2 regions of the Ensifer sp. NM-2 genome follow, and region 1 is predicted to be linked to the other one. Evidence: riboswitches for the same ligand, from Rfam matches in the RefSeq annotation. Region 1 holds a riboswitch; the other holds the start of a gene.
The links. Region 1 has a riboswitch for S-adenosylmethionine ahead of metA (homoserine O-succinyltransferase). Riboswitches for the same ligand answer to the same signal wherever they lie in the genome.
Positions count from the first base shown of each region.

Region 2: it holds a riboswitch for S-adenosylmethionine, as region 1 does, so the genes downstream of both, C6558_RS02280 (O-succinylhomoserine sulfhydrylase) here and metA (homoserine O-succinyltransferase) in region 1, are expected to answer to the same signal.

Region 1 covers NZ_PVZR01000007.1:142,704-146,882, reverse strand. The annotation lists gene C6558_RS16240 (MoxR family ATPase) at 15-854, shown strand; gene C6558_RS16235 (NUDIX domain-containing protein) at 851-1,303, shown strand; SAM riboswitch at 1,496-1,573, shown strand; gene metA (homoserine O-succinyltransferase) at 1,637-2,563, shown strand; gene C6558_RS16225 (VWA domain-containing protein) at 2,578-3,762, shown strand; gene C6558_RS16220 (aldose epimerase family protein) at 4,052-4,179, shown strand, end outside.
Region 2 covers NZ_PVZR01000001.1:451,514-455,692, forward strand. The annotation lists gene C6558_RS02265 (Hsp33 family molecular chaperone) at 1-14, shown strand, start outside; gene apaG (Co2+/Mg2+ efflux protein ApaG) at 21-413, opposite strand; gene C6558_RS02275 (CDP-alcohol phosphatidyltransferase family protein) at 525-1,139, shown strand; gene C6558_RS02280 (O-succinylhomoserine sulfhydrylase) at 1,182-2,366, opposite strand; SAM riboswitch at 2,411-2,489, opposite strand; gene C6558_RS02285 (2'-deoxycytidine 5'-triphosphate deaminase) at 2,564-3,661, shown strand; tRNA gene C6558_RS02290 (tRNA-Gly) at 3,742-3,816, shown strand; gene C6558_RS02295 (transporter substrate-binding domain-containing protein) at 4,002-4,179, shown strand, end outside.

The sequences.
Region 1 (4,179 bases):
ACCGGAAGAAGCCCATGCAATTCGAAGGCACCGCCGACTATATCGCCGACAAGGACCTGATGATCGCCGTCAACGCCGCGATCCGGCTGGAACGGCCACTGCTCGTCAAGGGCGAGCCCGGCACCGGCAAGACCGAGCTTGCGCGGCAGGTTGCAGCTGCTCTGGGACTCGACCTGATCGAATGGAACGTCAAGTCGACGACCAAGGCGCAGCAGGGACTTTACGAATATGACGCCGTCTCGCGCCTGCGCGACAGCCAGCTCGGCGACGAGCGCGTCAACGACGTCAAGAACTACATCCGCAAGGGCAAGCTTTGGCAGGCCTTCGAGGCCGGGAAGCGTGTGGTGCTCTTGATCGACGAAATCGACAAGGCCGACATCGAGTTTCCGAACGACCTGCTGCAGGAACTCGACCGGATGGAGTTCCACGTCTACGAGACCAACGAGACGATCCACGCCCGCCAGCGGCCGATCGTCGTCATCACCTCCAACAACGAGAAGGAACTGCCGGACGCTTTTCTGCGCCGCTGCTTCTTCCACTATATCCGCTTTCCCGACGCAGACACGCTCGCCCGCATCGTCGAGGTGCACTATCCCGGCATCCGCAAGACGCTGCTTTCGGCAGCCCTTGCCGCCTTCTACGATATCCGCCAGGTGCCGGGGCTGAAGAAGAAGCCCTCGACCTCCGAAGCGCTCGACTGGATCCGCCTGCTCGTCGCCGACGAGATCGACCCGGCCGACCTGCGCGCCGATCCAAAGACCATGCTGCCGAAGCTGCACGGCGCGCTTCTCAAGAATGAGCAGGACGTCCACCTTTTCGAGCGCCTGGCCTTCATGGCACGCCGCGACGGATGAGACCGGACGCCAACAAGGTCCTGATCTACGCCACCTGGCGAGGGCATCTGCTCGTCTTCGACGAGCCGGACTTTCCCGATGTAGATCTGCAGGTCCCGGGCGGCACGATAGAACCGGGAGAAAGCCCTGAAGCGGCGGCCTTCCGCGAATTTGTCGAGGAGACCGGGCTGACGCCGCCGCCGGCATTATTGCCATTTAAAACGCAGGACTATCACTTCACGCAGAACGGCCGGAAAATCTGCCATCGCCGGCACTATTTCCATGGGCCGTTAGCCGGCGAACAAAAGGAACCCTGGCTGCACCGCGAAATGACGCCGGAGAGCGGTGGCCCGCCGATCCGCTTTCGCTTCTTCTGGCTCAGTCAGAGCGAGGCCGGCAAGCGGCTGGGATATGGCATGCAGAACGGTCTGGACTTGCTGCACCTAGCAACAGATTGCCCCTCACCCTAACCCTCTCCCCGCAAGCGGGGCGGGGGAACGCGGCGACCGCAACCTCATCACCTGCTGTAAGCCTGAAAGGGAGCCGAACGGCCGCGGCAATGTCCCTTCTCCCCGCCTGCGGGGAGAAGGTGGCGGCAGCCGGATGAGGGGCCAACCCACACGAATCGTTTTTCATTGACCCCCGCGGCCTTGCCGCGCTATCAAACAATCCGTGGTGATTTGGCCGGCCGGCTTGCAGCCACGTTAAACAAATCGCTAAAGGGCCGAGGAAACGTGGATTTTCCGAGGACCGGTCGCGATCAATCGCCGCCGGTTTTTTTGTATTGATCGAGTGGAAGCCCCATGCCCATCAAGATACCCGATACGCTGCCCGCATTCGAGACCCTCGCGACCGAGGGCGTGCGGGTGATGACCGAGACCGTGGCGATCCGTCAGGATATCCGCCCGCTCCAGATCGGGCTGCTGAACCTCATGCCGAACAAGGTCAAGACCGAGATCCAGATGGCGCGCCTCATCGGCGCCTCGCCGCTGCAGGTCGAGCTGTCGCTGATCCGCATCGGCGCGCACCGCGCGAAGAACACCTCCGAGGAACACCTGCTTGCCTTCTACGAGACCTGGGAGGAGGTGAAGGCCCGCAAGTTCGACGGCTTCATCATCACCGGCGCCCCGGTCGAAACGCTGGAATACGAGGACGTCACCTATTGGGACGAACTCAAGCGCATCCTCGACTGGACGACGACCAACGTGCATTCGACGCTGAACGTCTGCTGGGGCGCGATGGCGGCGATCTATCATTTCCATGGCGTGCCGAAATATCCGCTGAAGGAGAAGGCTTTCGGCGTCTACCGCCACCAGAACCTGCAGCCCTCCTCCGTCTATCTCAACGGCTTTTCCGACGATTTCGCCGTGCCGGTGTCGCGCTGGACCGAAGTGCGCCGCGCCGACATCGATGCGGTGCCCGACCTTGAGATCCTGATGGAATCGAAGGAGATGGGTGTGTGCCTCGTGCACGAGAAGAAGGGCAAGCGCCTCTACATGTTCAATCACGTAGAGTATGATTCCACTTCGCTATCGGACGAATATTTCCGGGATGTGGATGCGGGCGTACCGATCAAGATGCCGCATGACTACTTCCCGCACAATGATTCAACCCTGCCGCCGCAGAACCGCTGGCGCAGCCATGCGCATCTTTTCTTCGGCAACTGGATCAACGAGATGTACCAGACGACGCCCTACGAAATGGACCTGATCGGCAGGAACGAAAGCTAGGGCCGGAGCCGCGGATGTTCATCCCCTTCTTCCTCGAATTGAAGGCCGCGAAGATCCCGGTGACGCTCCGGGAATTCCTGTCCTTGATCGAGGGCATGGAGGCGGGCATTGCCACCTTCGATATCGAGGCGTTCTATTTTCTCGCACGCACGGCATTGGTGAAGGATGAGCGCCATATCGACCGCTTCGACGGCGTATTCCGGCATTGTTTTTCCGGCCTTGAGGCCATCAATCCGCCAGACGAGTTCGCGCAGGGTGAAATCCCCGAAGAGTGGTTGCGCAAGCTTGCCGAAAAATATCTGACCGAGGAAGAGAAGCGCCTGGTCGAAAGCCTTGGCGGCTTCGAGACCCTGATGGAGACCTTGCGCCAGCGGCTCAGCGAACAGGAAGGGCGCCACCAGGGCGGCGCCAAATGGATCGGCACCGCCGGCACCTCACCCTTCGGCGCCTATGGCTACAATCCCGAAGGTGTGCGCATCGGCCAGGACGGCTCGCGGCACCGGCGCGCGGTCAAGGTGTGGGACCGGCGCGAATTCAGGGATTACGACGACACGGTCGAACTCGGCACGCGCAACATCAAGGTGGCGCTCAAACGGCTCAGGCGCTGGGTGCGCCAGGGTGCTGCCGACGAACTCGACCTCTCCGGCACGATCCGCGCCACCGCCGAGCACGGCTATCTCGATGTCGTCACCCGGCCGGAACGGCGCAATGCTATCAAGCTCTTGATGTTCTTCGACGTCGGCGGTTCGATGGACGACCATATCCGCATCGTTGAGGAGCTGTTTTCGGCGGCACGCGGCGAATTCCGCCACATGGAGCACTTCTACTTCCACAATTGCGTCTACGAAGGCCTGTGGAAGGACAATCGCCGCCGGCGCGCCGACATCACCCGCACGGCGGAGCTGCTGCGCACCTTCGGCAGCGACTACCGCGCGATCTTCGTCGGCGACGCATCGATGAGCCCCTATGAGATCAGCCACCCCGGCGGTTCGGTCGAGCATTGGAACGACGAGGCCGGCGGGCTCTGGCTCTCGCGTATCGCCGCCCATTTTCCCCGGTCTATCTGGCTCAATCCGGTTGCCGAGCAGCATTGGGGCTACACTCAGTCGATCGGCATGATCAGGAGCCTCGTAGGCGGACGGATGTTTCCCTTGACGCTTGCCGGACTGCAGGACGCGACGAAACAACTATCACGCTGAATCTACCGCAGAAAATCTCGATTTCCGGTTGCCGATCCACCTGAAATGACGCAGGTTGCTTGTCGTGAGGACTGCATGTTTCCGTAAATCGTAGAGCATCCCGCTTTCAAGTGGAATCACTGAAAGCGGATAAGATGCTCTAGAATCAAAGTGCTAGAGCGTCCTTTGTGTGTTCATCTGAACGCACGGCGCTCTAGCCGATTTAAGGATACAACATGCAGCAGTTCTAGAGTGTACAGCGACCTTTGCGCGTCTGCTAAGACGCGCGGCGCTGTGGGGGAGCCAGGCGATGGACAAGCATGCGGATACGGAAATCTTCGGACACCTGCCATCGGGTGAGCCGGTTCATCGTGTCGTGCTCTCCGGTGGTGGCCTTACTGCCTATATCCTCACCTGGGGCAGCGTGATCCAGGATCT
Region 2 (4,179 bases), on a different contig from region 1:
TCCGCCAGCAGTAGGATGCCTCAATTCAGGGTTCGAACGAGCCCTGGTGAATCAAGCGAGAAGGCGGGGATTGCCACGTTGAAGTGTTCTCCGCCTTCCGATTCCATGCTGTAGTGGCCGAACATGACGCCGGACGGCGTATCGAGCGGGCATCCGGAGGAATATTCGTAGGTATCGCCGGGGTTCAGCAACGGTTGCTCTCCGATGACACCGGGCCCGCTGACTTCGTCCACCTGGCCGTTCTCGTCGGTAATATGCCAGTAGCGTGTCATCAGCCGAACCGACTCGGCCGAATGGTTGGCGATGACGATGCGGTAGCCCCAGACATAGCGGCTGTCATCCGGATCAGATTGCTCTTCCAGATAATAAGGCTCCACCGTAACTTCTATGTCGCGAGTGAGCGCGCGATACATGAGCAACACCTTGTTTCAAGTCTTTCAGGGTATTCTACAGCAAGATGGTTTCGTCAAGAATAACGGCAGGATTGCATGCGTCGGCGGCAAGTCTGCGGAAAGGCGAGGCCGATGCTTGATGGCGCGGTGAGAAAACATCTGGATCCGATACTGGATCGGCTCGGTGCAGCACTTGCCCGCGGGGGTGTCGGTGCCAATGCGGTCACGATCACCGGCCTCGCGCTCGGCCTCGTTGCCGCTGTCCTCATTGCCGGACAATACTACCTTGCCGCCGCCATTGTTATCGTCGTTAGCCGGCTTTGCGATGGACTTGATGGTGCGGTGGCACGCGCCACGCGCAAAACCGATTTCGGTGGTTTCCTCGACATCGTGCTCGACTTCGCCTTCTACGGTGCCATCCCGCTCGGCTTCATCGGCGCCGATCCGCAGGCCAACGGTCTTGTCGGCGGTCTGCTGCTCTTCTCGTTCTACGTCAACGGATCGAGTTTTCTCGCCTATGCCATTATGGCCGAAAAGCGAGCGATGACGACGGATGTGCGGGGGGCAAAATCGCTCTACTTCACCACCGGGCTTGCCGAGGCGACGGAGACGATCGCCGCCTTCCTGGCCTTCTGCCTGTTCCCGACGTGGTTTCCGCTGCTGGCGGCGCTGTTTGCGGTCGTCTGCCTCTACACCGCGCTATCGCGCATTGTGCTCGCGCGAACGCGTTTTCGCGACGTCGAGTAGCGGCCGCCGCCGATCTCGGGGCGGCCGTCTTGTTCGTGGGTATCAGGCCTTGACGGTCTTCAGCGCGCGGGCGAAGTCCTCGACGATGTCGTCGCTGTCCTCGATACCGGCGGAGAAACGAACGGTGCCGGCGGAAATGCCGAGCTCGTCGCGAGCTTCGTCCGTCAGGTTCTTGTGCGTCGTCGTCGCCGGATGGGTGATCAGGCTTTTGGAATCGCCAAGATTGTTGGAGATGCGGGCGATCTGCAGTGCGTTCTGCAGTGCGAAGGCCGCATCCTTGCCGCCCTTGAGTTCGAAGGCGACAAGGGTCGAACCGCCGGTCATCTGCTTGGCGATGATGTCGGCCTGCGGATGGTCCGCGCGGCCGGGGTAGATCACCTTGGCGATCTGCGGCTGCTCGGCGAGGAAGTCGGCGACGCGACGGGCGTTTTCGGTCTGCTGCTTGACGCGCAGCGGCAGCGTCTCGATGCCCTTCAGCAACGTCCAGGCGTTGAACGGCGACATCGCCGGGCCGGTGTGGCGGAAGTAGTCATGCAGATGCTCGTTGATCCAGTCCTTGTCGGACAGAACCACGCCACCGAGGCACCGGCCCTGGCCGTCGATATGCTTGGTGGCGGAATAGACGACGATATGCGCGCCGAGTTCCAGCGGCTTCTGGAACAGCGGCGTGGCGAAGACGTTGTCGACCACGACCTTGGCGCCGATCTGGTTGGCGAGCCGAGAAACGCCTGAAATGTCGATCACTTCCAGCGTCGGGTTGGTCGGGCTTTCCAGGAAGAAGACCTTGGTGTTCTTCTGGATCGCCTTTTCCCAGTTCGCGAGATCGCGTCCGTCGACCAGCGTGCATTCGATGCCGTATTTCGGGGCCAGCGTCTCGACCACCCAGCGGCAGGAGCCGAAGAGGGCGCGGGCGGCAACGATGTGGTCGCCGGCCTTCAGCTGGCATAAAATGGCGGCAGTGACGGCAGCCATGCCTGATGCCGTGGCGCGCGCGTCTTCGGCGCCTTCCAGCATGCACATGCGCTTTTCAAACATGTCGTTGGTAGGGCTGCCGTAACGGGCATAGATGAAGCCTTCGGTCTCGCCCTTGAAGCGTGCTTCCGCCGCCTCGGATGTCTCGTAGACGAAGCCCTGGGTGAGGAAGATCGCCTCGGACGTCTCGCCGTGCTGGGAGCGGGTCGTTCCGCCGTGGACGAGTTGGGTTGCCGGGCGCCAGTTTTTGCTCATGTGACGATCACCTTCAAAAACAAAAAAACCGGCCGCGTGAAGGGCCGGTTTGAAACCCGGCCTTTTTAGCTACTTGTTTAACGTGGCTGCAAGCCGACCGGCCAAATCACCACGGGATAAAGCTCCAATACTGCTTGGGTGCGCTTGCGTCAATTCCTGGAGTTTGGTTTTGTCTCGCAACTGAAAAGAGGATCGAAATGGGCCGCGAGACTGGGATTTTGGCCGACCGCGCGATCGCCGCGCTGTTTGCGACCGGACGCTTGAAAAGCGAAAAGGCGCTGGATACCGATCAGATCCAGCCGGCAAGCCTCGACCTGCGCCTCGGCGCCAAGGCATTTCGCGTGCGCGCGAGCTTCATGCCGGGGCCGGCGCATCTCGTTGCCGACAAGCTCGACCGGCTGAAACTGCATGTCGTCGATCTCTCCGACGGCGCCGTGCTGGAAACCGGCTGCGTTTATATCGTGCCGCTGATGGAAAGCCTCGATCTGCCGGAGACCATGTCGGCTTCGGCAAATCCGAAGAGCTCGACCGGTCGCCTCGACATCTTCACCCGCGTCATCACCGATCGCGCCCAGGAGTTCGACAAGATCCCGGCTGGATATCGCGGACCGCTTTACCTCGAAATCAGCCCGCGCACCTTCCCGATCGTCGTGCGGCGCGGTTCGCGCCTGTCGCAGATCCGCTTCCGCACCGGCCAGTCGCTGCTCTCCGAGCAGGAACTGCTGGCGCTGCATGAAAGCGATATGCTGGTTGCGAGCGACAAGCCCAATGTCAGCGGCGGCGGGATCGCGCTCTCGATCGATCTCAAGGGTACGGGCCCGGACGGACTGATCGGCTACCGCGGCAAGCATCACACCGCGGTCGTCGATGTCGACAAGAAGGCGCAGCATGCCGTGTTCGACTTCTGGGAGCCGCTCTATAGCCGTGGCCGCGACGAGCTGATCCTCGATCCCGACGAATTCTACATCCTCGTTTCGCGCGAAGCTGTGCATGTTCCGCCGCTCTACGCTGCCGAGATGACGCCGTTCGATCCATTGGTCGGTGAATTCCGCGTGCATTATGCCGGCTTCTTCGATCCGGGCTTCGGCCATGCCTCTGCCGGCGGCAGCGGCAGCCGAGCGGTGCTCGAAGTCCGCAGCCACGAGGTTCCCTTCATCCTCGAGCATGGCCAGATCGTCGGCCGGCTGGTCTATGAACATATGCTGGAACGCCCGGAGGGACTTTACGGCCTCGGTCTTGGCTCCAACTATCAGGCTCAGGGTCTCAAGCTCTCCAAGCATTTCCACGCGGAGTAACAGAAAAAGTGCCGTTGCGCGGCAACGCGGCGCAACGGTCCTTGACAGATGCATGCGGTTGAGGAAGTTTCCGAAGCGCTGCGGGTGTAGTTCAGTGGTAGAACGCCAGCTTCCCAAGCTTGATGTCGTCGGTTCGATCCCGATCACCCGCTCCACTTTTTTCTTCAATGTCAGCCCATCGCGCTTTGAGCCGGCACTCCTGCGTGCGACGGCCCGAACCGTCGGACGCCGAAGCCAGTAGCCAGCCCGGTTCCATCCGGCTAATCTTGTCATCACCCATGAATCATCTGCGGCCGCGCTGGCCGTGCGGTACCACCAAGAGACGCGCTGGCCATTGCCCATGAAAATCCACCGACTGCTGGCTCTGTGCGTGTATCTGATGGCCGGTTCGCTTGCCGCCCAGCCCAGGGATCTGCCCAATCTGTTCGATGCGCGCGAGCGCATTGCCAAGCCGGATCTGACCGGCCTTGCGCGCCTACGGTTCCTGACCACGGTGGATTTCCCGCCGTTCAACTTCA